Regions from separate parts of the Salmonella bongori NCTC 12419 genome, predicted to be linked through region 1. Evidence: predicted binding sites of a transcription regulator. Region 1 holds the regulator's gene; each other region holds the start of a gene.
What was found. The regulator CRP, encoded in region 1, controls carbon source genes, mostly activating them, when cyclic AMP is high. The targets are predictions, from matches to a motif close to ATGTGANNNNNNTCACAT.
Positions count from the first base shown of each region.

Region 2: the regulator CRP is predicted to act here: its motif matches at 7,222-7,239, upstream of hpt (hypoxanthine phosphoribosyltransferase).
Region 3: the regulator CRP is predicted to act here: its motif matches at 2,292-2,309, upstream of mlc (sugar metabolism global transcriptional regulator Mlc).

Region 1 covers NC_015761.1:3,343,155-3,354,169, forward strand. Annotated here, with positions in the region: gene SBG_RS15940 (monooxygenase) at 1-284, opposite strand, end outside; gene SBG_RS15945 (hydrolase) at 482-1,546, shown strand; gene SBG_RS15950 (YheU family protein) at 1,546-1,764, shown strand; gene SBG_RS15955 (phosphoribulokinase) at 1,816-2,685, shown strand; gene SBG_RS15960 (OsmC family protein) at 2,729-3,133, opposite strand; gene crp (cAMP-activated global transcriptional regulator CRP) at 3,439-4,071, shown strand; gene SBG_RS15970 (YccS/YhfK family putative transporter) at 4,120-6,216, shown strand; gene argD (bifunctional acetylornithine/succinyldiaminopimelate transaminase) at 6,257-7,474, opposite strand; gene pabA (aminodeoxychorismate synthase component 2) at 7,560-8,123, opposite strand; gene SBG_RS15985 (putative adenosine monophosphate-protein transferase Fic) at 8,155-8,757, opposite strand; gene SBG_RS15990 (YhfG family protein) at 8,747-8,914, opposite strand; gene ppiA (peptidylprolyl isomerase A) at 9,022-9,594, opposite strand; gene tsgA (MFS transporter TsgA) at 9,869-11,015, shown strand, end outside.
Region 2 covers NC_015761.1:179,763-190,777, reverse strand. Annotated here, with positions in the region: gene panC (pantoate--beta-alanine ligase) at 1-482, shown strand, start outside; gene SBG_RS00840 (Rpn family recombination-promoting nuclease/putative transposase) at 509-1,450, opposite strand; gene panD (aspartate 1-decarboxylase) at 1,721-2,101, shown strand; gene SBG_RS00830 (polysaccharide deacetylase family protein) at 2,120-3,334, opposite strand; gene SBG_RS00825 (PTS sugar transporter subunit IIA) at 3,397-3,837, opposite strand; gene SBG_RS00820 (ABC transporter permease) at 3,942-4,712, opposite strand; gene SBG_RS00815 (ABC transporter ATP-binding protein) at 4,709-5,635, opposite strand; gene can (carbonate dehydratase) at 5,744-6,406, shown strand; gene hpt (hypoxanthine phosphoribosyltransferase) at 6,558-7,094, opposite strand; gene SBG_RS00800 (glucose/quinate/shikimate family membrane-bound PQQ-dependent dehydrogenase) at 7,300-9,690, shown strand; gene cueO (multicopper oxidase CueO) at 9,763-11,015, opposite strand, start outside.
Region 3 covers NC_015761.1:1,438,580-1,449,594, forward strand. Annotated here, with positions in the region: gene SBG_RS06800 (MFS transporter) at 1-1,251, opposite strand, end outside; gene SBG_RS06805 (LysR family transcriptional regulator) at 1,371-2,270, shown strand; gene mlc (sugar metabolism global transcriptional regulator Mlc) at 2,398-3,618, shown strand; gene bioD (dethiobiotin synthase) at 3,744-4,439, shown strand; gene clcB (voltage-gated ClC-type chloride channel ClcB) at 4,395-5,684, opposite strand; gene osmV (osmoprotectant ABC transporter ATP-binding protein OsmV) at 5,806-6,954, opposite strand; gene osmW (osmoprotectant ABC transporter permease OsmW) at 6,954-7,601, opposite strand; gene osmX (osmoprotectant ABC transporter substrate-binding protein OsmX) at 7,611-8,513, opposite strand; gene osmY (osmoprotectant ABC transporter permease OsmY) at 8,542-9,252, opposite strand; gene dmsD (Tat proofreading chaperone DmsD) at 9,557-10,171, opposite strand; gene SBG_RS06850 (dimethyl sulfoxide reductase anchor subunit family protein) at 10,215-11,015, opposite strand, start outside.

The DNA of each region.
Region 1 (11,015 bases):
TTCGTCAGCGCATCATTCACGCCAAATAATTTAAACGTCACCTCATCAACGCCGAGATTTTTCAAACGCGCTGAGTGTTTTTTCATGTAGGCCAGTGCGGTTTCTTCAGATTCAAATAAATAAATACCGCCCGCCTGCTGATTTTGCTCGCTTTCCGTCCAGATCTTCCAGATAAAGCCCGGCTCCTCATTAATTGACTCGGCCAGCCCGAGCAGCTGCCGGGTCATCTCCTCGCCAAACGGGCCGCTAAAGTTAAAATGGATCTGTAAAAGTGTCTTTGACATGTCCTCTCCTTCAGTCACATAACCACCGTACTGCCACACTACCACGATTAATTCAGCCTATGTATGTATTCACGCCATTTCTGTAGGGGATTGCGCACGTATTGATTACCGCCCGGCCTGGCGAAACGCTGTGCAACTTTCGTCCCCCCCTTGCTCAATTGCACCTAAAATCACATATTGACTAATCTGTGAACCTTATGCGCGGTATAGTATTGCTTCCAATATTCAATTGTTCTGGTGCTATGGTTGAGATCACGCCTACAGAAATGACCCCGACTGCCGATGACTCGCATGAATTTATTCCCATGCGCGGTATTCGTAATCGCCATTTACAGACTATGCTTCCGCGTTTGATCCGTCGCAAAGTGAGGTTCAGTGCCCACTGGCAACGGCTGGAATTACCGGACGGCGACTTTGTCGATCTGGCCTGGAGTGAAGATCCAGGCCAGGCGAAGCATAAACCGCGACTGGTCGTCTTTCACGGTCTGGAAGGCAGCCTGAACAGCCCCTATGCTCATGGTCTCATTGAGGCGGCGCAGAAACGCGGCTGGCTGGGCGTGGTGATGCATTTTCGTGGCTGTAGCGGTGAACCAAACCGGCTGAATCGCATCTACCATTCCGGCGAAACGGAAGACGGCGCCTGGTTTCTACGTTGGCTGCAGCGTGAGTTTGGCGCCGTTCCGACAGCCGCCGTAGGCTATTCGCTCGGAGGGAATATGCTGGCGTGCCTGTTGGCGAAAGAAGGCCGTGATATTCCCATCGATGCTGCGGTAATTGTTTCAGCGCCCTTTGTGCTTGAGGCCTGTAGCTATCACATGGAAAAAGGGTTTTCTCGCGTTTATCAACGCTATTTACTCAATCTGTTAAAAGCTAATGCATCACGCAAACTGGCGGCGTATCCGGGGTCGCTACCGGTAAATCTGGCGCAGTTGAAGTCAATGCGCCGCATTCGCGAGTTTGACGATTTGATCACCGCGAAAATTCATGGTTTTGCCGACGCCATCGACTACTATCGTCAGTGTAGCGCTATGCCGTTGCTTAGCCAGATTGCCAAACCAACGCTGATTATTCATGCCAAAGACGATCCGTTCATGGATCATCATGTGATCCCGAATACAGAAGATCTTCCCCCGCACGTGGAGTATCAGCTTACCGAGCACGGCGGACACGTGGGATTTATCAGCGGTACACCGCTGCGTCCCGAAATGTGGCTGGAACGCCGAATTCCTGACTGGCTGACAACATATCTGGAGGCGTCATAATGATTATTCCCTGGCAGGAACTCTCCCCTGACACTCTGGATAATTTGATTGAAAGCTTTGTGTTGCGCGAAGGCACGGATTATGGTGAACATGAACGTTCGCTTGAACAAAAAGTCGCTGATGTAAAACGTCAACTGCAATCTGGCGAGGCCGTTCTGGTATGGTCTGAATTGCATGAAACGGTCAATATTATGCCGAAAAAGCAGTTTCGCGAATAAAACGGCTTTGACGGTAATACATTATAATTAAACCTACATCATGGAGTTACCATGTCTGCCAAACATCCGGTGATCGCAGTAACAGGGTCAAGCGGCGCGGGGACCACCACCACCAGCCTCGCGTTTCGTAAAATTTTCGCGCAGTTAAATCTGCATGCCGCCGAGGTGGAAGGCGACAGTTTTCATCGTTACACCCGCCCGGAAATGGACATGGCGATCCGCAAAGCGCGTGACGCCGGACGGCATATCAGCTATTTCGGGCCTGAAGCCAATGATTTCAGCCTGCTGGAACGCACCTTCATTGAGTACGGGCAGACGGGAAAAGGCCAGTCACGTAAATACCTGCATACCTATGATGAAGCCGTACCGTGGAACCAGGTTCCCGGCACGTTTACGCCCTGGCAGCCGCTTCCTGAACCTACCGATGTCCTGTTTTATGAAGGGTTGCACGGCGGCGTCGTGACCCCGCAGCATGATGTCGCATGTCATGTTGATCTCCTGGTTGGCGTAGTACCTATTGTCAACCTGGAGTGGATTCAAAAATTGATTCGCGACACCAGCGAGCGCGGGCACTCTCGTGAGGCGGTGATGGATTCCGTGGTTCGATCCATGGACGACTACATCAATTACATTACGCCGCAGTTTTCACGTACCCATATTAACTTTCAGCGCGTACCGACCGTCGACACGTCAAATCCGTTCTCCGCAAAAGGCATTCCATCGCTGGATGAAAGTTTTGTGGTGATTCATTTCCGTAATCTGGAAGGGATCGATTTCCCCTGGCTGCTGGCGATGCTCCAGGGCTCGTTCATTTCTCATATTAATACCTTAGTGGTGCCGGGCGGCAAAATGGGACTGGCGATGGAGCTGATTATGTTGCCGCTGGTGCAGCGCTTAATGGAAGGCAAAAAAATCGAATAAAGTCAGTTTTTGCCGGATGCGCAACGCCATCCGGCAACGATAATTACGCCGCAATCACTTCATAAGAATGGGTAATATTGACTGCTTTTTCCAGCATCAGCGCCACCGAGCAGTATTTTTCGGCGGAAAGATCGACCGCACGGGCAACGGCAGCCTCTTTCAGCGAGCGGCCGGTAACGATGAAATGCAAATTAATATGCGTGAACAGCCTCGGCGCCTCTTCCCGGCGCTCAGAGGTCAGCTTCACTTCGCAGTTGGTGACATCCTGACGGCCCTTCTGCAGGATCGATACGACATCAATAGCGCTACATCCGCCTGCCGCCATCAAGACCATCTCCATCGGACTCGGCGCTTTGTCACCGGAGTTACCATCCATTAAAATCTGGTGGCCGGAGGAGGACTCACCAAGGAAAGTTAGTCCTTCAACCCACTTTACACGCGCTTGCATATTCGTAACTCCAATGTTTCAATTTTCCTGAAAGATTACGCGCATACGACAAAACTCGCAATGGAAGGCGACCTGGGTCATGCTGAAGCGAGACACCAGGAGACACACGGCGAAAGCTATGCTAAAACAGACAAGATGCTACAGTAATACATTGACGTACTGCATGTATGCAGAGGACATCACATTACAGGCTACAGTCTATTTTCGTAGCCCTCTTCCCAGGTAGCGGGAAGCATATTTTTGCAACCCCAGAGACAGTGCCTTTTCTGGCTCTGGAGACAGCTTATAACAGAGGATAACCGCGCATGGTGCTTGGCAAACCGCAAACAGACCCGACTCTTGAATGGTTCTTGTCTCATTGCCACATTCATAAGTACCCGTCAAAGAGCACGCTGATTCACCAGGGTGAAAAAGCAGAAACGCTGTACTACATCGTTAAAGGCTCCGTGGCAGTGCTGATCAAAGATGAGGAAGGGAAAGAAATGATTCTTTCTTATCTGAATCAGGGTGATTTTATTGGTGAATTGGGCCTGTTTGAAGAAGGCCAGGAACGCAGCGCCTGGGTACGTGCAAAAACCGCATGTGAAGTCGCTGAAATTTCCTACAAAAAATTTCGCCAATTAATCCAGGTAAACCCGGATATTCTGATGCGCCTCTCTTCCCAGATGGCTCGTCGCTTACAAGTCACCTCAGAAAAAGTAGGTAACCTCGCCTTCCTCGATGTCACAGGGCGGATCGCGCAGACGCTGCTGAATCTGGCGAAACAGCCCGATGCCATGACGCACCCGGACGGGATGCAGATCAAAATCACCCGTCAGGAAATTGGTCAGATCGTCGGCTGTTCCCGCGAAACCGTTGGCCGTATTTTGAAGATGCTGGAAGATCAAAACCTGATCTCCGCACATGGCAAGACCATCGTCGTCTACGGTACCCGTTAATTCCGTCAGAATGGCGCGTGTTACCATGCGCCATTTTTGTTTGCATCGATGTGGCGAAGACTGATTTATCACCCAGAGATTAATTACGCACTACGGCAAACGCTGGTGCTGTGCCTGCCTGTGGCTGTCGGTTTATTAATCGGCCAGTTGCACCTGGGATTACTCTTTTCTCTTGTTCCCGCCTGCTGCAATATTGCAGGCCTGGATACACCGCACAAACGCTTTTTTAAGCGTCTGATTATTGGCGCGTCGCTGTTCGCCGGATGCAGTCTGGCAACACAGCTCTTGCTGGCGGAGTCTGTCCCCCTGCCATTGATTCTGACCGGGCTCACGCTGGTACTTGGCGTGACGGCGGAAATTAGTCCGCTTCATGCGCGGCTACTGCCAGCATCACTGATTGCCGCCATCTTTACCCTGAGCCTTGCTGGATACATGCCGGTCTGGGAGCCGTTGCTTATTTATGCGCTGGGCACGTTATGGTATGGCGTATTTAACTGGTTGTGGTTCTGGCTATGGCGCGAACAGCCGCTACGCGAGTCGTTAAGTTTGTTATATCGTGAACTGGCCGATTACTGCGAAGCAAAATATAGCCTGCTTACCCAACATATTGACCCGGAAAAAGCGCTACCTCCCTTGCTGGTTCGCCAGCAAAAAGCGGTGGATCTGATTACTCAGTGTTACCAACAAATGCATATGCTTTCGGCGCACAATAATCACGATTACAAGCGCCTGTTGCGGGCTTTTCAGGAAGCAATGGATTTGCAGGAACACATTTCCGTCAGCCTGCATCAACCGGAGGAGGTGCAGAAACTGGTAGAACGTAGCCATGCAGAAGAGGTCATTCGCTGGAATGCGCAAACGGTCGCCGCCCGCCTGCGTGTGCTGGCTGATGACATCCTTTATCATCGCCTGCCAACACGCTTCTCCATGGAAAAACAGATTGGCGCGCTGGAAAAGATAGCCAATCAACATCCTGAAAACCCGGTAGGCCAGTTCTGTTATTGGCACTTCAGCCGAATTGCCCGCGTATTGCGAACCCAGCGCCCGCTTTACGCTCGCGATCTGATGGCTGATAAACAACGTCGCCTGCCGCTGCTTCCGGCGCTAAAAAATTATTTGTCGCTTAAATCGCCGGCGCTACGCAACGCTGGACGCATCAGTGTGATGATGAGTATCGCCAGCCTGATGGGGAGCGCGTTGCACCTACCCAAACCGTACTGGATCCTGATGACGGTATTGTTTGTTACCCAAAACGGTTATGGCGCGACACGCGTACGTATATTACACCGTTCAGTCGGAACGCTGGTCGGCCTGGTGATTGCCGGCGTCACGCTGCACTTACACATTCCCGAAAGCATTACACTGACGGTCATGCTGGTACTGACACTGGCAAGCTATCTGATTATTCGTAAAAACTACGGCTGGGCGACGGTTGGCTTTACGGTGACGGCGGTATACACCATCCAGTTGCTGACGTTAAACGGCGAGCAGTTCATTGTGCCGCGCTTTATCGATACGCTTATTGGCTGTCTCATCGCCTTTGGCGGCATGGTCTGGCTATGGCCGCAATGGCAAAGCGGGCTATTACGTAAAAACGCCCATGATGCGCTGGAGGCCGATCAAGAAGCTATCCGGCTGATCCTCAGTAATGATCCGCAGGCAACCCCGCTCGCTTATCAAAGAATGCGGGTCAACCAGGCGCATAATACATTATTCAACTCATTAAATCAGGCCATGCAGGAACCAGGATTCAACACCCATTATTTGTCGGATATGAAGCTGTGGGTGACACATAGCCAGTTTATCGTGGAGCATATCAATGCCATGACGACGCTGGCGCGGGAGCATACCATGCTGACGCCGGATCTGGCGCAGCGCTATCTGGAATCATGCGAGATTGCGATTCAACGTTGCCAGCAGCGACTGGAGTACGACGGGCCAGGCAGCTCTGGCGACGTCAATATTCTGGAGTCGCCGGAAATGCCGTCACAGGGCTTATTGAGCACTCTGGAGCAGCACTTACAGCGCATCATTGGTCATCTGAACACCATGCACACCATTTCGTCAATGGCCTGGCGTCAGCGGCCACATCACGGAATATGGTTAAGCCGCCGGTTGCGGGATAGCACAACACTTAAATCGTAGGTCGGACAAAATGCTCGCGCCGCCATCCGGCGATTCGTAATCAGGCAACCACTTTCGCTACCGCCTGCGCAAAGCGCTGCATCCCTTCATCAATATCCGCTTCTTCCACCACCAATGACGGCGCAATACGTATCACGTCAGGCCCGGCATTGAGCACCATCACTCCAGCCTCGGCGCCTGCGTACAGAAAATCACGAGCCCGGCCTTTATACTCCGTCTTCAGTTCCGCGCCAATTAACAGTCCCATACCGCGAATATCACTGAAAATAGCAAATTGCTCGTCAAGAGCCTGCAAATGTTGCACAAACCGCTGCCGTTTAGCCTGAACGCCTTTCAGCACTTCCGGTGTATTAATAATATCAAACGCCGCGCCAGCAACCGCACAGGCTAACGGATTTCCGCCATAGGTTGAGCCGTGGGAACCGACATGGAAGGCCGAGGCAATCTCCTGAGTGGTCAGCATGGCGCTCACTGGAAAACCACCGCCTAACGCTTTAGCGCTGGTGAGGATATCCGGCGTGACGCCATAGTGCATATAGGCAAACAGCGAGCCGGTGCGCCCCATTCCGCACTGTACTTCATCAAACACCAACAACGCCTGATGACGATCGCACAACTCACGCAGCCCCTGTAGAAACGCCGGCGTTGCGGCGGTCACGCCTCCTTCGCCCTGAATCGGCTCGACGACTACTGCACAAGTATGATCGTCCATGACAGCGTCTACCGCATGAAGATCGTTGAAGGGAACGTGAATGATGTCGGCGGGTTTCGGACCAAAACCGTCAGAATATTTCGGTTGCCCCCCGACAGAGACAGTAAACAAGGAACGGCCATGAAAGGCGTTATGGAAGGCAATGATTTTCGTTTTGAACGGGCTATGGCGCACGCAGGCATAATGACGCGCCAGCTTAAAAGCGGTTTCGTTCGCTTCAGTGCCGGAGTTCATAAACAGTACGCGCTCGGCAAAAGTAGTGTCAATCAGCTTACGACCCAGGCAAAGAGCCGGTTCATTAGTAAAAACGTTACTGGTATGCCACAAGGTTTCCCCCTGAGACTTAAGCGCCTCAACCAATGCCGGATGGCAGTGGCCCAGCGCCGTTACCGCAATACCACCGGCAAAATCGATATACTCTTTGCCCTGCTGGTCCCATACGCGGCTGCCTTTACCCTTGACCGGAATAAAATCTGCCGGTGCATACACAGGCAGAATCACTTCATCAAAAGTTGCGCGCGTAATAGCCGTTTGTTCAGTTGCCATATTATTACCACCCGGTTAAGCAGAAATTTCAGTGAAATTATAATCACAAAATATGAATAAAAAATCACTCAATGACAACCATTAATCAACGTTGAAGAAAATTTTCCAGTAACGCGTGTCCCTGTTCGCTAAGAATACTTTCCGGATGAAACTGTACGCCTTCCAGATCCCACTGGCGATGGCGAATCCCCATGATCTCCTGCGTTTCGCTCCAGGCCGTGATCTCAAAGCAAGCAGGCAGCGTAACAGGATCGACAATCAGCGAGTGGTAACGTGTCACAGTTAATGGACTGGGCACCCCCTGAAACACGCCCTGACCATTATGCGCAATGGGCGATGTTTTGCCGTGCATCACTTTCGCTGCCCGCACCACCGACGCGCCAAAGGCCTGCGCTATCGCCTGATGACCAAGGCAAACGCCCAGCATCGGAATACGTCCGGCATAATGGCGTATTACCGCCAGAGAGATACCGGCCTCATCTGGCGTACAGGGTCCGGGAGAGATAACGATTTTTTGCGGACTCAGGGCGTCAATCTGCGTCAGCGTCAACGCATCATTGCGTCTGACCTGCACTTCCGCGCCCAGTTCACAAAAATACTGGTAGAGGTTCCATGTAAAGGAATCATAGTTGTCAATAAGCAGGATCATGGCGGCTCCGGAACAAAAGAACCGCGCTATTTTACTCCGTTTCGCGCGCTTCGCTTACCGCTTTCTGAAAAATCGACTGCAAGGCGGAGAGATCACCCATCGCGCCGCTTTGGTTCGCCTGACTCCACGTGTCAACTGCAATGCCTTGCCAACTCAGCGCGTAGCCGGCATGGAGCGCCAGTTGTTCAAAGAAAATGCGTTGCGCCAACCCACTACCCAGACGGAACGGGTGGAGTACGTTAATTTCACAATAGTAATGCGCCAGCCGCTCGACAAACTTTTCATGTGGCAGACCGACCAGGTAGCCCTCCGCTTCCAGATCCTGCATCAGAGCATTACCCTCTTTTTCGATATAGGCAAAGTGGCAAAAACGAGTATCTCCCTGGTAGATATCCATTTCCCGCAGTTGCCCTGCCCAGTCGAAAATATCCTGATAAAGCTGGCGATGAATCGCGCACAGATGGGGCAAACCGCGTACCAGCGGTCCCAGTTCAATCGTGGCGGCGCGCAGCGCAGTCATTTCATATGCCGCTTGCGCCAGTCGCTGGGCCTGATGAATCCCCAGCCGATTACGCATCACATCCAGCCCTGGGTAGAGATACGGATCACGCCCTGCGCCAAATTTATCGCTCATAGTGCCTCCGGAGTTCGTCAAGACGCACCAGCGCTTCTTCGGCGGTCAGGGTCACTAAGGGGCTTTCAACACCTTCGAGACGGCGGCTCTGCTGAAAATTAACATTGCGCCGCTGTTCCCAAAAGCGTGACTTTTGTTTATCGGTAAGTTTCTTCACCTGGCCTCCCTGAATATGCCTGTACTTGCCACAAGTATAAGCAGCAATTTCAGGTTACGCTGAGACAAGGAGAAAATGCGGGCGACTCGCACCCGCACAGACATATTTTACGGCAGGACTTTTGCGGAAAGGATAACGATAGGTTTTGTCGGCACATTCTGATAAGGCCCGACATCGTGCGTCTGCACCTGCGAGATTTTATCGGCGACATCCATTCCTTTTACTACTTTACCAAATACCGCATAGCCAAAGTCGCGCTGGCCGTGGTCAAGAAAGGCATTATCCGCAACGTTAATAAAGAACTGGCTGGTGGCGCTGTCTTTATCTGCGGTACGCGCCATCGCAATCGTGCCGCGAGTATTACGCAGACCGTTATCAGCTTCATTCTTAATTGGCGGATTCGGTTTCTTCTGCTGCATCTGCTCGTTAAAACCGCCGCCCTGAATCATAAAGCCAGGAATTACACGATGAAACGTGGTGTTGTTATAGAAACCGCTGTTGACGTAATCGACAAAGTTTTTCACAGAAACCGGCGCTTTTTGGCTATTCAGTTCCAGCTCAATATTCCCGGCGGAGGTGGTTAACAGCACATGAGGATCACCTTTTGCCGCCAACGCTGCGGGAGAAAGAGCAGAGAGCGCGAAAACAGCTGCGACAGCCGCCAGAGTCGATTTGAGCATGAAATTTCCTTAACGAGAGCAGAAATAAAGCAAGTGAAGTGATTCTAAAGAGCCTTCCAGGGTCAGGCCAGCCCTTTACCTAATTTTACGTATCTGAAACAAATGTAACGTCAGAACGCTACGACGCATTCGCAATATAACGTGATCAGAATCACATTAAAAAATGTAACGATTGCTACGTTTGCTAATAATTATTTAAATGCGTCACTAAAGCGCCTAAAATCTGCCCGCTTAACGCGCCTTCCACGCGCTTCACTTCGACTCAAGGCCAGACATGACTAACAGCAATCGCATTAAGCTCACATGGATCAGCTTTCTTTCCTACGCCCTGACCGGGGCGCTGGTGATTGTCACCGGGATGGTGATGGGAAACATTGCAGACTATTTTCACCTGCCTGTTTCCAGTATGAGTAACACTTTTACTTTTCTGAATGCCGGGATTTTGATCTCGATTTTCCTCAATGCCTGGCTGATGGAGATCGTCCCGCTGAAAACGCAACTGCGCTTTGGCTTTGTGCTGATGGTCCTGGCCGTCGCTGGCCTGATGCTCAGCCATAGTCTGGCGCTGTTCTCTGCGGCAATGTTTGTGCTGGGGCTGGTGAGCGGGATCACCATGTCGATTGGCACCTTCCTGATTACGCAACTGTATGAAGGACGTCAGCGTGGTTCCCGCCTGCTGTTTACCGACTCCTTCTTCAGCATGGCGGGGATGATTTTCCCGATGGTCGCCGCCTTCCTGCTGGCGCGCAGCATTGAATGGTACTGGGTTTATGCCTGCATTGGCCTGGTTTATCTGGCCATCTTCATTCTGAGCTTCGGCTGCGAGTTCCCGGCACTGGGTAAACATGCGCCTGCCAGCAAAACCCCGGCAGTCAAAGAAAAATGGGGCATCGGCGTGTTGTTTCTCTCCGTCGCCGCGCTGTGTTACATCCTCGGTCAGCTGGGTTTTATCTCCTGGGTGCCGGAATACGCCAAAGGTCTCGGTATGAGCCTGAATGATGCCGGGGCGCTGGTCAGCGATTTCTGGATGTCCTATATGTTCGGCATGTGGGCGTTCAGCTTTATCCTACGCTTTTTTGATCTGCAACGTATCCTGACGGTGCTGGCGGGGATGGCGGCTGTGCTGATGTATCTGTTTATTACCGGTACTCAGGCGCATATGCCGTGGTTTATTTTGACCCTGGGTTTCTTCTCCAGCGCGATATATACCTCCATCATTACGCTGGGATCACAGCAAACAAAAGTGGCCTCGCCTAAGCTGGTCAACTTTATTCTGACCTGCGGTACTATCGGTACCATGCTGACCTTTGTGGTCACCGGACCGATTGTGGCGCATAGCGGCCCGCAGGCGGCGCTCCTCACCGCTAACGGCCTGTATGCGGTGGTATTTGTGATGTGCTTTGCGTTGGGCTTTGTGTCCC
Region 2 (11,015 bases), 1.3 Mb from region 1:
CAGGCCACTTCCGCGGGGTTTCGACTATCGTCAGTAAGCTGTTTAATTTGGTACAACCAGATATAGCCTGCTTCGGCGAAAAAGATTTCCAGCAACTGGCGCTGATCCGCAAGATGGTCGCCGATATGGGTTACGATATTGAAATTGTCGGCGTGCCTATCGTTCGCGCGAAAGACGGCCTGGCGCTGAGCTCGCGTAACGGCTATCTGACAGCGGAACAACGTAAGATTGCGCCTGTTTTATATAAAGTAATGAAAGCGCTAGCCGACAAAGTGCAGGCCGGGGAGCGCAACCTTGAAGAGATAATTGCCATTGCCGGCCAGGAATTGAAGGAAAAAGGCTTCCGCCCTGATGATATTCAGGTACGCGATGCTGACACACTACTCGAACTGACCGAGGGTAGCCAACGGGCAGTGATCCTGATGTCCGCATGGCTGGGACAAGCGCGGCTTATCGATAATCTGACTATAGAACTACACTAATCGGCGACGACTGGCGTTAACGATAGTTAGCGCCAGTTAGTGAGCTGCTCAATCTCTTCAGCCGTAAGATCCGTCATCTGCGCAACGAGTTCTGCCGACATACCGTTTTTCAACATCCGTGCGGCAACACGGCGCGCCGCCTCTGTTTCACCTTTTTGGATACCTTGCTGTATGCCTTTTTGGATACCTTGCTGTATGCCTTTCTGCATTCCCTGCTCTTCAAACCACTCAGCCAGCGTCATCATTGATTCCCCCTGCGGCGTTCTGCTCGCCAGTTCCCTGTAGAATACTTTTGGTTGGTCAGTATGACCGCTGTGCAGCATATAGTTCAGCAACGAGATCATCTGACTGTCAGTAGTGTACTCTGCACGTAACAGTGTTACCAGTTGATCCAGCAGCCGCATTAAATCTCGCTGACGGATATGTTTTTGCAGCAATTCCAGAACCGCTATCCGCCGATGCTGCATAATCTCATCATCGGGTATTACGGTAATATCCACCAGTGGAAACGGCTGACTATAGAGGCGTTTCGCCAGTGCCGGGGAGGAAAACATGTCCAGCCAACATAATGAAAACGGGTAAGGACTGGCTTTCCCCTGATAAAACAGGATGGGGATCACCAACGGAAGCTGCTCGTAGCCCGCCTCAATGTGACGATGCATCGCGGCAATCGCGTAACGTATCATACGGAACGCCATCTTTTTATCCGGCGAGCTCTGATGCTCAATCAATATATGCAAATAGCCAGGCACTCCCTGCATGTTTAACGAATAAAGCACGTCGGAATATTGCGCCTTCAGGTTCTCTTCGACAAAGCTTCCCGATGCCAACTGTAGCGTATCAAGATCGCATATCTTACGTAATTCCACAGGCAGGTGAATATCCAGAAAATCCCTGGCAGTATCGACGTGCATTAAAAATTGTTTAAAAACGGCATCGTGCGGAGTACCTGTTGCTGATTCCATCATCCTGACCTACGCGGCGTCATCCATAACACCAGTATCCGGGAGGTATATCGCCGCGTCAGCAGGGTGTTGGCGTTTTTACGAGGCGGGCAGGGACAAAAACTCACTCTATACAAGCGTTACATGCTCTTGTGCGTGGCATTACGCAAACTGAGCGGAGAAACGACACTCGATGTATAGACACCCCGTAAAAATCGGGCAATACTGCCTGAATATTTTCCTAAAGCTGGCTATAGTCAGCTTGGCTGTCGATACGAGTAAAGGGTAAACGTTATGATTCGCACGATGTTGCAGGGCAAACTCCACCGCGTAAAAGTGACTCAGGCGGACCTGCACTATGAAGGTTCCTGCGCCATCGATCAGGATTTTCTTGATGCGGCCGGTATTCTGGAAAACGAAGCTATTGATATCTGGAATGTGTCAAACGGCAAGCGCTTCTCAACCTACGCCATTGCGGCAGAACGCGGTTCGAAAATTATCTCCGTCAATGGTGCGGCGGCACACTGCGCGGCGGTGGGCGATATTGTGATTATCGCCAGCTTTGTCACCATGACAGATGAAGAAGCACGTACCTGGCGGCCTAATGTGGCTTATTTCGAAGGCGACAATGAAATGAAACGCACAGCGAAAGCGATTCCTGTTCAGGTTGCCTGATACCACCTGTAAGCCTATTTACCCCTGCGGCTGGTTGCTAATCAGCCGTGACATGGTTTCCAGCGAATCCGTTCTTAAAATATACAGGCGTTTCAATAAGAATGGATTATCCCCCGGCTTTACTTTCCCTTTTACCGTCGTCACCGCCATATGAAATCCGGCCTCTTTTGCCGCTTTGATAGCAGTCACGTTATAGCCGCCAAAGGGGTAGGAAAGATAAAAAACGTGCGGATTAAATTGCGCCAACGCCCGCCGGGAGCGTTCAAAATCAAACAGAATATTATGATAACTACGGCTATATAAAATCGGCCGCCGATACCCATCCACCCGGTGTAAGAAATGGGTATGCGACTGAAAGTCAAAAACATCGCTCATCTTTCGCAATTCAGACACACTCATAAACTGCAGCGATTTCGGATTCCATTTCTGCGGGTGGCGTTTAATGCGCGACGAGATAATAAACGCCGTCGCCTTCATACCATATTGCTTCAGCACCGGATATGCATAGCGGCTCACCGATTTAAGGCCATCATCAAATGTGATCGCCACCGCGCGCGCCGGGAAATTAGCCCGGTTATGGATGTAATCCTCCAGTTGATACAGGGTCAATGTGGTGTAACCACGATCGCGAAGCCAGGTCATTTGGTTACTGAAAGCACGCACCGAGGTCGTGGTGGACGTATGGCGGAAACGGGTATTTTCTTCATCACGTAAAATATGGTGGTAGGTCAGTACCGGAATTCCGTTATCGGGCTGGGCGTCCAGCGCGCTGATATAAGCCAGTCTGTCGCCAATACGGATCTGATACCAGGTTTGATTAAGCCTGCCCTTCAGCTTACTAATAATGGGATAACGCAAATTATCCACCAGCACACCAAACGGGGCGCTGCCGGCATCCGGCGCGTTATACACCCGCGTATCCTTCCATGTCACCAGATTCTGATTGCTCAGTGGCTTGTTAAGGTCGCCGAGGCCATCTTCCACTTTCTGTTTCCCCTGCACGGGAGCGAGATGGCCTTTATCGATAAACCCCACGCCAAAGCCAAAGTTAAATTTATAATAGTCTGCCGCCATGGGCGTTACGGAAAGTATTTGTCCGGCGCGGATATTCCCCACGGTCACCATATTGTCGCCAATCTGCGACCAGATGGCGGCGTCTTTCGTCGTTTGCATATAACGCGCGCTGACCGCAGTGGAAAAACACAGCAGCAGAAGAAAAAAGTATTTCATCATTCATCATAACCGGGACAAAATAACGCGACGATTGTACCAATTCATATCCATAATAAGAATGACTAATACTCATACAAATCATGCAGCAACAAAAAAGGCGGGTTCTTCTGCTGCTGATGCCAGAGACTGGTGACGTCCGGCGCGCCAAGCGCAACGATGTGATCGCGAAATGCCGAACTACTCATTGACTCTCGCAGTGGAAGCATCTCCTCCATCAATGAATAGCGAATACCTGAAATGACTTCACATTGCGAATGTTTATGACTCATCAACGATGCCACACGATAAGGCGCCGCACCGGAAATATCGGTTAAAAATATCACGCCTTCGCCGGAGTCTGTGGCATGAAGCGCATCACACATCATACGGCTCAGCATATTTGAACTGAGACCCCGCCAGAAATTGACCGCCCGGCATTGCGCCAGCGGGCCGTATTTTTTCTCCAGGCGATCGAGCATATCCTGTGCGCGATCGTCATGGCAGGTAATCACCCAGCCTAACATAGCCTACCTCCTTAGCAGACAAGTAGTTTATCAGGGTGATAAGTTAAGAATGATGACAGCCGTCAAAAGTCTCCTCTCCCCGCCAGAAGAAGAGGAGAATTGTCTCAGCTACGCAAACCGCGTCCACGTTGGATCAGCGTCCAGCACAGCAGATAAAATGCCATAATGAAGATCACCAGTACGCCAAACGTCGTCGCCAACGGCACATCATGGATACCAAGGAAACCATACCGGAAGCCGCTGATCATATAGACGATCGGGTTCAGGTGCGACAACCCCTGCCAGAACGGCGGCAGTAGTGTCAGCGAGTAAAATACCCCGCCGAGATAGGTTAGCGGCGTTAGCACAAAAGTGGGGATCAGGCTGATGTCATCAAAGGTTTTCGCAAACACCGCATTTAGCAAGCCCGCCAGCGAGAACAATATCGCCGTCAGGATCAACGTAAGCGCGACAAAAATCCACGAATGCACCTGAAATGGCACAAAAAACAGCGAAATTGCCGTCACCAGGATACCAACGCACAGCCCGCGCGCCACACCGCCGCCGACAAAGCCAGCGATGATGACATGCGTCGGCACTGGCGCCACCAGCAACTCTTCGATGTTGCGCTGAAACTTGGCGCTAAAGAACGAGGAGGCCACGTTGGCATAAGAGTTGGTGATCACCGCCATCATAATCAACCCCGGCACAATAAATTGCATATAGCTAAAGCCATGCATTTCGCCAATCCGCGAGCCAATCAGGTTACCGAAGATGATGAAATAGAGTGTCATCGTAATCACTGGCGGCACCAGCGTTTGCACCCAAATTCGCATAAAGCGGTGGATCTCTTTCGCCCAGATACTTTTCAGCGCAACCCAGTACAACTGCATCATGCGTGATCTCCTTGTTTTTCATGGACCAGTGACACAAACAGTTCTTCCAGACGGTTGGCTTTGTTACGCATACTTAATACCTGCACCCCTTGCTCGCTCAGTTGGCTAAAGACGCTGTTAATTCCCTGTTCCCGTAACACTTCCACTTCCAGCGTCGAGGTATCCACCAGACGGTACTGATAACCTGCAAGCTTGGGTAGCGGGCTTTTCGGCGCTAAATCCAGAATAAACGTTTCTGATTTCAGCTTAGAAAGCAGATTCTTCATGGAGGTATTTTCTACTAACTCGCCATGCTGAATAATGCCGATATTGCGGCACAGCATTTCCGCCTCTTCCAGATAGTGAGTGGTAAGGATAATGGTGGTGCCTTTGGCGTTTAAATCCTTTAAAAAGCCCCACATTGAGCGGCGAAGTTCGATATCGACGCCCGCTGTCGGCTCATCAAGAATCAGCAACTTAGGCTCATGCATCAGAGCGCGGGCAATCATCAAACGGCGCTTCATCCCGCCGGAAAGCATCCTCGCTCGTTCATTACGTTTTTCCCACAGATCAAGCTGTTTTAGATACTTTTCGCTGCGTAAAACCGCCTCTTTATGTTCCACGCCGTAATAACCCGCCTGATTCACCACAATCTGCTGTACCGTTTCAAACGGGTTAAAGTTAAACTCTTGCGGCACCAACCCTAACTGTCGTTTAGCGTTGACTACATCTTTTTCCAGATCGTAACCAAAAACGTTAACACGCCCGGACGTTTTATTAACCAATGAGCTAATGATACCGATAGTGGTCGATTTCCCTGCCCCATTTGGCCCCAGAAGCGCGTAAAAATCCCCCGCTTCGACCTGCAAATCTATGCCGCGCAGCGCCTGAACGCCACCGGGATAGGTTTTTTTAAGTTGTTGAAGTTCCAACGCAATGGTCATAAATTCTCACTTACTTTACGTACTTACACTTTATACATGGTTTAAATAATTACGGAGTTGCCCTATATTAGCTCAACGCACTTATTTGGTTACAGGTCGTTAACCTCCATGAAAGACATAGATACACTCATCAGCAACAATGCACTATGGTCAAAAATGCTGGTGGAAGAGGATCCCGGATTTTTTGAGAAACTGGCGCAAGCGCAAAAACCGCGCTTTCTATGGATTGGGTGTTCCGACAGCCGCGTTCCCGCAGAGCGTTTAACCGGACTTGAGCCAGGTGAATTATTTGTTCACCGTAATGTGGCTAACCTGGTTATTCACACCGATCTGAACTGCCTCTCCGTGGTCCAGTATGCGGTAGATGTTCTGGAAGTTGAGCATATTATCATTTGCGGCCACTCCGGTTGCGGCGGTATCAAAGCTGCGGTAGAAAACCCTGAGCTGGGGTTGATTAATAACTGGCTGCTGCACATTCGCGATATCTGGCTTAAACATAGCTCGCTATTGGGAGAAATGCCCGAAGAGCGACGTCTGGATGCGCTCTACGAATTGAACGTGATGGAGCAGGTCTATAACCTGGGGCACTCCACCATTATGCAATCAGCGTGGAAACGTGGGCAAAATGTGACCATTCATGGCTGGGCATACAGCATCAATGATGGCCTGCTTCGCGATCTTGACGTCACCGCCACTAACAGGGAAACCCTGGAGAACGGCTATCACAAGGGGATTTCCGCCCTAAGTCTGAAATACATTAACCACGAATAAGCCACCAGGCCAGATGGAAACGTTATAGACCGGATAAGTCGCTTTAACGGCACCATCCGGCGGTTTTGTCGGCGTCGCTTCGCTTACCCGGCCTACAACAACTACCGTAGGCCGGATAAGACGTTTACGCCGCAATCCGGCATTTCTGTTCTTATTCGTCCAGCAGCACAACTTTGCCAACGTACGGCAAATGGCGATAACGCTGGGCATAATCGATGCCGTAACCTACCACGAACTCATCCGGGATAGAGAAACCAATAAACTCTACCGGGACATCCACTTCACGGCGAGACGGTTTATCCAGCAGCGTACAAATCGCCAGCGATTTCGGCTCGCGCAGGCTAAGAATCTCACGCACTTTCGACAGAGTATTACCGGAATCGATAATATCTTCGACAATCAGCACGTCCTTGCCGCGAATATCCTCATCCAGATCTTTCAAGATTTTTACGTCGCGGGTGGTGGACATGCCGCTACCATAACTGGAGGCGGTCATAAAATCGACTTCATGAGGAACCTGGACTTCACGACACAGGTCTGCCATAAACATAAATGAGCCACGCAACAGACCAACCAGCACCATTTCACTGCCGCTGTCTTTATAACGTTCGGTAATCAGACGCCCCAGTTCGGCAATACGTGCTTTGATCTCCGCTTCGGGGATCATGACTTCAACGGTATGTTTCATATTTATAACCATATGATTTAAAAACAAATCACTCAATGCCGGTTGATAATAACGCCGCATTGACGCGCAAGGCACGCAGTATACCAGCAAACGCCTCTATTCGCGGCATTTGATCAGAAAGCTCATTTTGTGATGTCGATCACACATGTTAATTCCTATACTTAATTGCAACTAAAAAATTAACAATTTGGGATGGTGTCTTTTTATGGTAGAAAATAACGCACGATCGCCACGATTACTCGTGACGCTGACGGCCCTCTTTGCCGCGCTTTGCGGGCTGTATCTTCTTATCGGAGGTGTCTGGCTGGTTGCCATTGGCGGTTCCTGGTACTACCCCATCGCGGGTGTCGTGATGCTGGGCGTGGCCGGATTGCTATGGCGCAGCAAACGCGCCGCACTGTGGCTGTATGCCGCCCTGCTGCTGGCGACAATGATTTGGGGCGTATGGGAAGTCGGGTTCGACTTCTGGGCGCTCACGCCGCGCAGCGATATTCTGGTCTTCTTCGGCATCTGGCTAATCTTGCCGTTTGTCTGGCATCGTCTGGTGGTGCCCTCCAGCGGCGCAGTGGCGGCGCTGGTTGTGGCGCTGCTGATTAGCGGCGGTATCCTGACCTGGGCTGGCTTTAATGACCCACAAGAGATCAACGGTACACTTCGCGCTGATGCCACACCCGCTAATGCCATCTCGTCGGTCGCCGATGCGGACTGGCCGGCCTACGGGCGTAATCAGGAAGGCCAACGCTATTCGCCGCTCAAACAGATCACTGCGGATAACGTCCACCAGCTGAAAGAAGCGTGGGTCTTCCGCACCGGGGATCTGAAGCAACCCAACGATCCGGGCGAAATTACCAACGAAGTGACCCCGATTAAAGTCGGCGACACACTTTATCTGTGTACGGCACACCAACGGCTGTTCGCGCTGGACGCCGCCAGCGGTAAAGAGAAGTGGCATTTTGATCCGCAGTTGAAGACCGATTCGTCTTTCCAGCACGTCACCTGCCGCGGCGTCTCTTATCATGAGGCCAAAGCGGATACCGCCTCGCCGGAGGTCATCGCCGACTGTCCGCGCCGCATTATCCTCCCGGTCAATGACGGCCGCCTTTTCGCGGTGAATGCCGAAACCGGCAAGCTGTGTGAAACCTTCGCCAACAAAGGCGTCCTGAATCTGCAAACCAATATGCCGGATACTACGCCGGGGCTATATGAGCCGACGTCACCGCCGATTATCACCGATAAAACCATCGTGATTGCGGGTTCGGTTACGGATAACTTTTCCACCCGGGAAACCTCCGGCGTGATTCGCGGTTTTGATGTTAATACCGGTAAACTGATGTGGGCCTTTGATCCGGGGGCGAAAGATCCGAACGCTATCCCGTCCGATGAACACTCTTTTACCTTTAACTCGCCAAACTCGTGGGCGCCTGCCGCCTATGACGCGAAACTGGACCTGGTGTATCTGCCGATGGGCGTCACCACACCGGATATCTGGGGCGGTAACCGCACGCCGGAACAGGAGCGTTATGCCAGCTCCATCCTGGCGCTGAATGCCACCACCGGGAAACTGGCATGGAGCTATCAGACCGTCCATCACGACCTGTGGGATATGGACCTGCCGGCACAGCCGACGCTGGCGGATATTACCGTCGACGGTAAAACCGTTCCCGTTATCTATGCGCCAGCGAAAACCGGTAATATCTTTGTGCTGGACAGACGTAATGGCGAACTGGTCGTGCCTGCCCCGGAAAAACCGGTACCACAAGGCGCGGCGAAAGGCGATTACGTCTCCAAAACTCAGCCGTTCTCGGAGTTAACGTTCCGCCCGAAAAAAGATCTCTCCGGCGCGGATATGTGGGGGGCGACCATGTTCGACCAACTGGTGTGTCGCGTCATGTTCCACCAGTTACGCTATGAAGGTATCTTTACCCCACCCTCCGAGCAAGGCACGCTGGTATTTCCTGGCAACCTGGGGATGTTTGAGTGGGGTGGGATCTCTGTCGATCCAGACCGCCAGGTCGCTATCGCTAACCCGATGGCTCTGCCGTTTGTCTCAAGGCTTATTCCTCGAGGTCCAGGCAATCCAATGGAGCCGCCGAAAGATGCGAAAGGCACCGGTACGGAAGCTGGTATTCAGCCACAGTACGGCGTACCGTTTGGCGTCACGCTGAACCCGTTCCTTTCGCCGTTTGGCCTGCCGTGTAAACAACCGGCCTGGGGCTACATCTCCGCGCTGGATCTGAAGACCAATGAAATTGTGTGGAAGAAACGGATCGGTACACCGCGAGACAGTATGCCGTTCCCGATGCCGGTCCCGGTGCCGTTTAACATGGGAATGCCAATGCTGGGAGGCCCCATCTCCACCGCGGGTAACGTGCTGTTTATCGCCGCGACCGCCGACAATTATCTACGTGCTTATAACATGAGCAACGGGGAGAAACTGTGGCAGGGCCGTTTGCCTGCCGGTGGCCAGGCAACGCCAATGACCTATGAGGTCAATGGTAAGCAGTATGTTGTGGTCTCTGCGGGGGGACACGGTTCGTTTGGCACGAAAATGGGCGACTATATCGTCGCGTACGCTTTACCTGACGACGCGAAGTAACTGAAAAGCCCGGCGCGTGCCGGGCATATTGCCGGGGCGCTTCGCGCGCCCGGCCTACGTCAGATACATTGGTTATACCGTAAAACCAAGCATCATCCCCGTATCTTCATGTTCCAACAGATGACAGTGCGCCATATACGCATGTTCTTTCGGCGCGTCATGATCAAACTTCACCAGCACTTCGCTGATGCCGCCTTCAACGCGTACGGTATCCTTCCAGCCTGTTCTGTGCGCCGCTGGCGCTTTGCCATTCTCTGACAAAATACGGAACTGCGTGCCGTGGATATGGAAAGGATGCAGCATCATATCGCCCACGCCGGAAATCACCCAACGTTCATGCTGGCCTTTCTGCGCCGCGAACATCGGTTTGTTCATATCGAATACCTGGCCATTGATAAAATTAGCGTTATGGAAATCGAATTTTCCGCCGTGATTCATATTCCCCATCGAACCATGATTCATCCCGCCGTGATTCATGTTGCTATGATCCATCTCGCCATGCCCCATATTTCCGCCCTGCATATGCGCGTTCATGCTGTCATGATCCATGCCGCTCATCGCCTGAGCGCCATATTTCTTCATCAGCATCTGCATCCCCATCATATCAAGGCGCGGGTCCATCGACAGTTTAAGATTGCGCACCGTCAGCCCTTCCAGAGACGGTAACGCTGGCATCGTGGTCAACGTATCCGGTAACGTACCGGACGCGGTAATCATCAACGGCTGGATGCGCATCACTGGATGCGGCTTATCAAACGGAGCGATCGCCATCCCCATCTGGCTGACCGGCAGCGTCACCAGATCAAAGGCTTTCCCGTCGCTGATATCCACCAGTACTTCAAAACGTTCGCCCATTAATAACGGTAGCTCAGTCACTTTCACCGGCTCCGCCAGCAGGCCACCGTCGCTGGCTATTACATAAAACGGGCGATTATCGCTGGCGGCGATATTTAGCGAACGCGCATTACAGCCATTCAACAAACGCAAGCGTAACCAGCCTTTCGGCGCGGAATGTTGCGGATAGATAGCGCCATTGGTCAGGAGCGTATCGCCAAACCAGCCGACGGCAGCGGTCATAATATCCAGTTGGTAATCAATCTGGCCATCGGCGGAGAAACGCTTATCCTGAATGATGACCGGCACATCGTCGATACCCCATTGTTTCGGCAGACGCAATCGGCGAATCTCGTCATCCTCAATCAGCACCAGTCCGGCAAGTCCCATCGCCACCTGGCGTCCGGTCTTACCGTGCTTGTGCGGATGAATCCAGCAGGTCGCGGCGCGTTGTTGGGGCGTGAACGTTACCGAGCGGGTTCCGCCTGCGG
Region 3 (11,015 bases), 1.9 Mb from region 1:
GGCGTGAAGACGATGATGTAATCGCATCCCGACCAGGATGGCAAGTACCAGCAGTAATGCAATAAAACCGCCTACGCCGTTCCAGCCGTAGCGATGCCAGAACACACCGCCCAATGTCCCCGCAATACTGGAGCCCAGATAATAGCTGAATAAGTAAAGTGACGAAGCCTGCCCCTTCGCCCGGCGCGCACGCGGACCAATCCAGCTACTGGCCACCGAGTGCGCGGCGAAAAAGCCAGCGGAAAAAAGTAACATCCCAGCAAAAATCAGCCAGAGTGAGGTGAATAACGTCAATAAAAGCCCACACAGCATCACCACGGTAAAGAACAGCATGACCGGCCCCCGGCCATAGCGAGAGGTCATTGCTCCTGCTTTCGGCGAACTCCATGTCCCGGTGAGATAGGCGACTGATAACAATCCGACCATCGCCTGGCTTAATTCCCAGGGGGAGAGCATCAGGCGATAACCAATGTAGTTAAACAGGGTCACAAATGCACCCATCAGTAAAAAGCCTTCAGCAAACAGCAGCGGCAGCCCATGATCGCGCCAGTGGAGACGGAAATTAATCAATAGGGTCTTAGGCCGTAGCGACGTTGGGCGGAAATGTTGCGAGGCGGGTAAAATTTTCCAGAACATCAGCGCTGACGCCAGCGCAAAACAACCGATAGCGGCCAGCGCGATGCGCCAGTTAAAAAAATCAGTCATGACGCCGCTTAATAAGCGGCCACTCATCCCGCCAATGGAGTTACCGCTAATATAAAGCCCCATGGAAAAGGCGACAAAGCTGGGATGAATTTCCTCGCTCAGATAGGTCATTCCAACGGCAGCGACACCGCTTAATGACAGGCCGATAAGCGCGCGCATAATCAGGATGCCGTGCCAGCTGGTCATCATTGTTGATAACAATGTGCAGCAGGAGGCTAACAATAAGGCAGTGACCATTACCGGTTTGCGGCCTATCGCGTCGGAAAGTGGGCCAGTGAAAAGTAAGCCGAGAGCCAGCATAGCGGTGGAGATAGACAGTGAAATACTGCTGTTGGCGGGGGAGACGCCAAATTCCTGTGAAAGCACCGGTAAGATAGGCTGAACGCAATAGAGGAGCGCAAATGTCGCCAGACCCGCAGAAAAGAGGGCCAGCGTAACGCGCATAAAAGGTGCGGTACCGCGTTTAATATATTGAACCGGCTGAGAATGGCATTGCTCATCGATATCGCTCGCCGTGGCGTTATCGAGAATAGTTGTACGACTCACGTTAAATCCTTGCTTAACATCCCCGCAATCAGGGGATGGATACAGTCAACGTGTAAAGCATAGAAAAAGCAAAATATTCTGTCTAATATATTAATTATCTCAAATAATACTTTAAAAATATGAATATCGAATTACGTCATCTGCGTTATTTTGTGGCGGTAGCGGAAGAACTGCATTTTGGCCGCGCCGCAGCGCGTCTTAATATCTCGCAACCGCCGCTGAGTCAGCAAATACAAATCCTGGAACAACAGGTCGGCGCGCGATTACTGGCGCGAACTAACCGCAGCGTAGCCTTAACCGCCGCCGGGCGACAGTTTCTGGCGGACAGTCGACAGATCCTGAGCCTGGTCAATGACGCCGCCGCGCGCGCCGAACGGTTGCATCAGGGGGAGGCGGGTGAAATTCGTATCGGTTTTACGTCATCGGCGCCTTTTATCCGGGCGGTATCGAATACCTTTTCATTGTTCCGCCAGTCCTATCCTGGTGTGCATATGCAAACCCGTGAAATGAATACGCGTGAACAAATTGCGCCACTCAATGAAGGCGTGCTCGATATCGGCTTACTACGTAATACGCCGCTGCCTGATACGCTCAATCACGAAGTGATTTTGCATGAGCCGCTTATGGCAATGATCCCACGCGAGCATCGGCTGGCGCAAAAGCCAGTCGTTACTCTGGCGGAGCTGGCGAAAGAACCATTTGTCTTTTTCGATCCGCATGTCGGGACGGGGCTCTATGACGACATTCTTGGCCTGATGCGTCGGTATAACCTGACGCCGACCATCACGCAGGAGGTTGGCGAAGCGATGACTATTATCGGTCTGGTGGCGGCGGGTTTGGGTGTTTCCATTCTGCCTGCGTCCTTTAAGCGCGTGCAGATGAATGAGATGCGTTGGGTTCCCCTCGCGGAAGAGGACGCTGTCTCAGAAATGTGGCTGGTATGGCCCGCACATCATGAGCAAAGTCATGCCGTACAACGGTTTTGCCAGTTGCTGTTAGCCGCCGTTCGGCATGAGTAATTTCGCTTAAAAAGGGTGAAAATGTGCAGTAAATCACACGGCTAAGCAAAAAGTTGACGGCAAGCATTGAAGTGTTTCACCATAGCACACAGATTATTTCGGAGCGCGAAAATAAAGGGAGTGAGCGGTGGTTGCTGATAGTCAGCCTGGGCATATCGATCAAATTAAGCAGACCAATGCTGGCGCAGTGTATCGCCTGATTGATCAGCTCGGACCGGTATCGCGAATTGACCTGTCTCGTCTGGCGCAATTGGCGCCTGCCAGTATTACCAAAATTGTCCGTGAAATGCTGGAAGCGCACTTAGTACAGGAGCTTGAAATAAAAGAAGCAGGCAGTCGTGGACGTCCTGCCGTGGGGCTGGTAGTAGAAACTGAAGCCTGGCACTATTTGTCTATTCGTATTAGCCGCGGCGAAATTTTCCTTGCGCTGCGCGATCTTAGTAGCAAGTTGGTGGTTGAGGAGTGTCTGGCGCTGCCGCTAACCGAAGCTACGCCGTTGCTCACTCGAATTATCACGCATGTTGATCAGTTTTTTATCCGCCATCAGCAGAAGCTGGAGCGTCTGACCTCTATTGCGATTACGTTGCCGGGCATCATCGATACCGAAAGCGGCATTGTGCACCGTATGCCTTTTTATGAAGATGTCAAAGAAATGGCTTTAGGCGATGCGCTGGAACGCCACACTGGTGTGCCGGTTTATATTCAGCATGACATCAGCGCCTGGACGATGGCAGAAGCGCTTTTTGGCGCTGCGCGTGGCGCACGCGACGTTATCCAGGTTGTGATTGATCATAATGTGGGAGCGGGCGTTATTACCGACGGCCATTTGCTTCATGCGGGCAGTAGCAGCCTGGTGGAGATTGGCCATACTCAGGTCGATCCCTATGGTAAGCGCTGTTATTGCGGCAATCATGGCTGTCTGGAGACAATTGCCAGCGTCGATAGTGTGCTGGAGCTTACACAGCTTCGGCTTAATCAGTCGATGAGTTCTATGCTCCACGGCCAGCCGTTAACAGTGGATTCATTGTGTCAGGCGGCGTTGCAGGGAGATCTATTAGCAAAAGATATCATTAGCGGCGTCGGCGCGCATGTTGGTCGCATTCTGGCCATTATGGTGAATTTATTTAATCCGCAAAAAATTCTTATTGGTTCTCCGCTAAGCAAAGCGGCTGAGATTCTTTTCCCTGCCATTACAGACAGTATTCGTCAACAAGCGCTACCCGCGTACAGTAAGAATACGGTAGTGGAAAGTACGCAGTTTACTAACCAGGGCACGATGGCGGGGGCGGCGTTGATAAAGGACGCGATGTATAACGGTTCTTTGTTGATTCGTCTATTACAGGGTTAACATTTTTTAACTGTTGTACAAAAATTTGCGCTAACGCAAGCTGATCACCCCTTTCATAACTTAGACTTTCTCCACTGTATTATTTTCCTGGTTTATATTTACGAAGCATAACGGTGGAGTTAGTGATGCTGAAGCGTTTCTTTATTACAGGTACAGACACTTCTGTTGGGAAGACGGTGGTTTCCCGCGCATTACTACAAGCGTTAGCGTCGGGTGGTAAGAGCGTGGCAGGGTATAAACCTGTTGCTAAAGGGAGCAAAGAGACCCCGGAAGGGATGCGAAACAAAGACGCACTGGTGTTGCAAAGCGTTTCTTCTCTGGAATTACCGTATGAAGCGATCAATCCTATCGCGTTAAGCGAAGAGGAAAGCAGTGTAGCGCATAGCTGTCCTATTAATTACACCTTGTTGTCCAACGGCCTCGCCAATCTGAGCGATAAAGTGGATCACGTCGTTGTTGAGGGGACGGGCGGTTGGCGTAGCCTGATGAATGATTTACGTCCCCTGTCCGAATGGGTGGTGCAAGAGCAATTACCGGTATTCATGGTAGTGGGTATCCAGGAAGGGTGCATTAATCATGCTCTCCTTACCGCCCAGGCCATCGCCAGCGACGGGCTGCCATTCATTGGCTGGGTGGCGAATCGTATTAACCCCGGTCTGGCGCACTATGCTGAAATCATTGACGTGTTGGGGAAAAAATTGCCTGCGCCGCTGATTGGCGAACTGCCGTACCTGCCTCGTGCTGAGCAGCGTGAATTGGGGCAGTATATTCGTTTGTCAATGCTCGGCAACGTGCTGTCGGTAGATAGAGTCGTGGCGTAACGTCCGCGATAATACTGACGCCACCACGCAGGCGATCAGCAGGCCGGGGAGCAAAGGATACTCGCCGGTCATTTCGCAAATCATCAGGGCAGACATAATCGGCGCATGAGTTGTCGCCGCCAGTAACGTGGCCATACCCGCCAGGCCCAGCAGAATGGCTATCTCATCCTGATTCGGCAGCCAGAATCCCCATATCCGACCAAAAAGCATACCGACTGATAGTCCGACGAATAACGTTGGCGTAAAAACACCACCCGGTGCGCCAGAACCACTGCTGGCGAGTACTGCCAGTAATTTGCACGCAAAAATTCCGGTAATCAGAGAAAATAGCGGTGGAGAGAGCAGGAATGACTGTACAACACTATAGCCATTGCCCCAGACCGTAGGTGTCAGTAACGACAATATCCCGACAATAAACCCGCCCAACGCCAGCTGCCAGGGTGGCGAGAGTTGTAAACGTAAAAAGGCATTATGGCTGGCCGTCATTAGCCACATCAGTAACGGGCCGCATACACCGGCAACCAGACCTGTACTGACGATCATGATATATTCCCGGGCATGAAGCGCGAGGGTCAGATGAACGGTATAGAGTAATGAATCGCTACCGTTTAATACATGGGTGATGAGCAGCGCGACGACAGCGGAGATGACAACCGGGCCGAGGGAGGCCAGCATTAACGTGCCGAACAGGATCTCGGCGATAAAAAGGCTGCCCGCCAGCGGCGCATGATATGCGCTCGCCATACCCGCCGCAGCGCCACTGGCGATCCATAATTTCCATTCTTCACGCGGTGTGAAGCGCCTGGCAAAGCCGGATGCCGCCAGCGCGGCGAGTAGGATCATTGCGCCTTCGCGACCAATTGCGCTACCGCTGACCACAACCAGTAGCGAAGCCAGCGATTTCACCAGACTGGCGCCAACGTCAAACTGCCCGTCAGTTTGCAAGGCTTCCATATAGTCAGTGGGCGCATGGGGGCGTTGTTGATTCATTTTTTGCCACCCCCACAGCAACAGACCTGCGGCCAGACCGCCGAGGGCCGGCGTTAGCACGCGGCGCCAGGGCGAAAGTCGCGCTGCCGCGTTCACCAGGCTCCCCGTGTCATTACTCAGGAAAAACCACTCCAGTAGTTGCATCGCATGACGGAAGGCGGCGACCGCCAACGCGGCAAGAATACCGATAAGCGTAGCGATCAATAGACGGCGAAACATCGCGCGCAGATCGGGGTAAGCGTGTAAACGATGCATGAATGGTTAACAGGGAGATTTCAGGATAGCGTATTTTGTGGCGAAATGGCGTCAGATGCAAAAGCACTATGTGCGGTAACCCTGTTACCGGATAACGGATAGGCCGCCATCCGGTAACGCGTTAGTTGCTTTCGTGGATATTGAGTGCCCGACGTGTACGGCCTGAACTAAGATAATCGGCGATATAATCCTGAGAGATCTCACCGTTATAGCGTCCGTCTTCATCAACGATCGGCATCCAACTGGTATTACTTTCGTACAACCTGGACAACACAATGCGGAGATTGTCTTCGGCTTTGCCCGTAATGCGGAAAGGATGAGTGATATCGGCGCAGGTTCCACTGGCGTTACGCGCTTCGCGGCGCTTCACAAATCCCAGCGGCTTCCCGTCGTTGTCAATGACAGTAATCGCGCGAATATCATTGTCATCCATAATACTAAACGCCTCACTTAACGGTGTTGAAGGCCGTGCGGTAATGGTCGGCTGTTGATCGGTGACATCACCTGCGGAGACCAGTAGCAGACGTTTTAACGTTCTGTCCTGACCGACAAATGAACCGACAAATTCGTTTGCTGGTTTTGCCAACAGTTCATCAGGGCTGGCGCACTGTACTATTCGTCCCTGACGGAAGACTGCGATGCGGTCGCCGAGTTTTAGCGCTTCATCGATATCATGGCTGACCAGCATCACTGTCTTTTTAAGCTTGCGCTGCATATCAAGAAACTGGTTCTGGATCACTTCACGGTTAATAGGGTCCACCGCGCCGAAAGGCTCATCCATCAACAGTACCGGCGGATCGGCGGCCAGAGCGCGTATCACACCAATGCGCTGTTGCTGCCCTCCGGACATCTCTTTTGGGTAACGATGCAGAAATTTTCTGGCGTCCAGCGCGACCATGTCCATTAGCTCTTCTGCGCGTTGCTTACAGCGCGCTTTGTCCCAACCTAACATGCGAGGCACAACGGTTATATTTTCTTCAATCGTCATATTGGGGAACAGGCCGATTTGTTGGATAACATACCCGATATTGCGGCGCAGCGTAACCGTATCCATATCGTTGGTATTTTCGCCATTGATAAGAATATTCCCGCTGCTGGGCGCGATCAGCCGGTTGATCATCTTTAACGTTGTGGTTTTGCCACAACCGGATGGACCGAGTAACACGCACATTTCGCCTTCCGGCACGTTCAGATTTACGTTGTCGACGGCTTTCAGCGGCTGACCCTTTTTCTGTGTAAATTGTTTGGTGAGATTTTCCAGTTTTATCATTATCGTATCCCCTTAGGTGTCAGTACGACTTGCAGACGATGCAGCAACCAGTCAAGCACGATAGCCAGCAAACAAATCATCAGCGCGCCGGCAATTAACATGCGGATATCGCTTCCGCTTATGCCATTTAACAGTAGCAGCCCCAGACCGCCTGCGCCGATCACGGCGGCAATCGCCATAACGCCGATATTCATCACCACTGCGGTGCGGATACCCCCGAAAATAACCGGTAATGCCATCGGGATTTCCACCCAACGCAGTCGTTGCCAGAAGGTCATACCGATGCCGCGTCCCGCCTCACGCAGGCCGGGGGGCAGACTATCAAGCGCCGTATGGGTGTTACGGACAATCGGCAGTAAAGAATAGAGAAACACCGCCGTTACGGCGGGCAGAACGCCAATACCATGGCCGATCAGTGAAAAAAGCGGGATCATTAACCCAAATAACGCGATAGAGGGAATGGTTAATAGTAGCGTAGCGGCGCCCAATATCGGTGTCGCCAGCCATTTGTGGCGTACAATCAAAACGCCTAATGGTACGCCGATAATAATCGCCAGCCCGACGGCCAGCGCGACCAGCCAGAGATGCTGAAAGGTAAGGCTGGCGAGGTAGCCTGCGTTATCCAGCATATAATGTATTGTGTCCATAGACGCTCCTTACAGCAGACCTTTGTCCTGGAGAAATTGATGGGCGACCTGCTGCGGCGTGCGATGATCAATATCGACCTGGGCGTTTAAGGTGGATATCACATCGTTATTCAGCAGACCGGAAAGGGTATTTAACGCGTCATCAAGCCCGGGGTTGGCCTCAAGTACTTCTTTACGTACAACGGGCGTGACAGCGTAACTTGGAAAGAAGCCTTTATCATCTTCCAGCACTTTTAGATCAAACCCTTTCACCCGTCCATCAGTGGTATAAACTAACCCGGCGTCAACCAGCCCATCCCGAACAGCGTTATAAACAAGCCCTGGGTCCATCTGTCGTATTTGCGGGCGATCAAGCTGCATCTGATAGGCTTGCTGAAGGGGCTTCATCCCGTCGCTACGCCCGGCAAATTCCAGATCGAGGCCGAGCATCCAGTTGTGGTCAGGATCCCTTTGCCGGACTTGTTCTATTTTTGCCACCATTTGCGAGATGGTGGTGATATTTTCCAACTCGGCGCGTTGGCGTTGCATCGCGAAAGCGTAGGTATTATTCATGTCAGCAGGTTTTAGCCATACCAGACCCAGTTTTGCATCCAGGCGTTTTACTGTGTCATAGGTTTCTTGTGGGCTCATGCGTTTATCAATGCGGTTAAAAATAATCAACGATGTGCCCGTGTACTCCCAGGTGATATCAATCTGTTTATTGACCATCGCATTACGAGAAATCACGGCGGCGATATTGGTTTGCGGCTCTACCTGAAAGCCTTTTTTTTGCAAATACTGCACGGTCATTGCCGAGAGGATATGTTGTTCGGTAAAACTTTTTGTGGCGAGGACCAGCGGTGCGGCCTGCGTCAAACTACTGAACAGTAATGTTGCGGCCAGCCATCCCAGCAGGTGTCTTTTAACTCTCATTTAACGCTCCTTATTGTTATGTATGCGTTCAGGCGGTATGTGGGCTGAGGCGTCGCCCAAGCAAGGCAAGCAGGGTGTCAAGAATCAGAGCGAATAACGCCGTGGCCGTTGCGCCCAGAATCAACGTCGGAAAATCATTGAGATAAATACCGGGGAAAATCAGCTCGCCGTAGCTGCTGGCGCCGATCAGAAAGGCCAGTGGCGCGGTGCCGACATTGATAGCAGTCGCGATGCGAATGCCAGACAACATCACTGGCCAGGCATTAGGAAGTTCTACCTGGCGAAGTCGCTGCCATTTTGTCATCCCAATACCATTCGCCGCTTCAATCAGTGAGGCGGGTACGGAACAGAGACCCGCATAGGTATTGCGGACGATAGGCAGAAGCGAAGCCAGAAATAGTGCGACAATAGCGGGTGTATCGCCAATCCCGATAATCACCATGGCCAATGCCAGGACTGCCAGCGGCGGCAATGTATTACCGACATTAAAGATTTGCATGACGTATTCAGCAAAGCCTTTTGCCGCAGGACGGCTGAGTAAAATCCCGCTCGGGATACCGACCAGTAAAGCAAAAAACATTGACGTAAAGACCAGGATTAAATGCCGTTGCCCCAGATACAGTAGATCGACCTGACGCGCTTTCAGAGTTTCCAGGCCGATTCCCCAGATAAATAACGCCAGTAACAGCAAAATGACGGTAGTGAACCCAAGTACGCGTTTTAGGGTGAGAGTGTGCATTGCGGTGTGTCTCCCTGTTTGCATGTGTTATGGCAACGTAAAATCGTCGCGTGTTGTTATGCCATGTTCCGGCAGGGTATGTTGAGCTATAGCAACAGGTTGGGAAGGATTCCAGCGAGACGTGATATTTAACACTGTTAAATATTTATTAACAATTGTGTTTTACCCTTATGCGGCTTAGCGTAATCATTAACGATAAAGAATTATCTTAAAAACAGAATGTGTATGTGACGTTGTCACTTTTTAAAGAGAAATATAGTCTTCAGAAGAAGAAAAGGCAGGGAAATCCTGCCTTTTGTATGGATTAGCGGAATAACGGCTTTACCGCCACGGGAATAATAAGCTGAGTTTGCCATTGCGCCAGGGTCAGACGCGCAAGTTGGCCCAGTGCCTGATAAAACGGATGCCCGGCATGGTCGATAAAGACGTCCAGAAAACGCGATGACCATGGGAACAGGTGCCAGGCCAGTAGCTGTTCGCATTCATGATAACGACCCTGTTCGGCAAGCCATGCTGCCAGTAGCAGCAGTGACCCGAAATGATCCTCTGGCTCGTTTTGTTGCACCTCAAACTGAATACCGTTTTCGCGCATCCACTGACGTAGCGCCAGCGTAGAATCGCCAAATAGCACGCTCTCGCGATCCAGCCAGACGGAACCCCACGGTGGAGACGGCAGTGCGTAAGGGCCGATAAACAGGCGCTGCCAGGCCTCTGGTAACGACTCCTCGCTGTCGGCCTTAAGCATTGCCGCCACAGGCGCAAGCGCTTCTGCGTCAAGCGGCCACTGCGTCTGCCAGTTGTCGGTTAAGAGCGCCTGTACCAGCGGGGCGGCTTCGTTGCTTTCTGGCGAGTAATAAAACAGCGCACCAAGTACACGCGCCGTTACTGAAAAATCATCACGTTGTAAAAAAGTGGTCATTCAAACAATCCCGAAAGGTGCGGGGCGCCCCCGCACGCATAAATTAACCTGCAACTGCCATACCTACGGTCATATGCAGGCCATAAAAAAGTCCGCGGCCTATAATCTCGCCCGCCAGCACCAGCAAGGCTCCCAGCAGCAGACCAACGGTATGCGGTTGACGGCGACGAATCAGCGGGCATAGCCAGCAGCCTAATCCAGCTGCAAGCAGGATAATGCGCCAGACCTGTAGCATACCGTAATCCGGCGCAAGGTGGCTGGCTTGCTGAACGGAACTACGAATAACTGAGAGCGACAGTCCCTGTAATACGATGACCGCCGCGCACACCACTAACGCCAGAACGCTAATACTGGCAAACGTCGCGCCGCAAAACGGGACGCGCGCGACACGCAACAGAAGCGCCGCAAACAGTGGACCGCACAGAAATGCAGTCAGGAAGAAGGCCAGCGTAGTGTAGCCATTATACCAGGTCGGTACCGTATCAATCTGGTAAACGCGCGTCATTGCCCAAATGAAGGCTACGCCGAGCGCCATACTGACCAGCAGCCAAACCTTACCCAGCGTTCGGGGCATTTTACCGAGGACTGCCACCAGCCACCAGATGCCGCCGACGGCAAAAAAGAGTGAGCCCGCGGCAATTTCATTACTGAGTGCGGACGCTCCGACACGGTTAAGCGAGTTGAACGCCCGCAGCGGCGAACCCAGGTGAATGACTGAAGCCAGGAAGGCGATACCCATCACCAGCCACAGAAAAAACATCCCGCGTACCAGACGTTGCCTGGCGGCGGCATCATTTTGTGTTGCAAACCAGCCGAGTCCGCTGACAATCAGCGCGCCGACTAC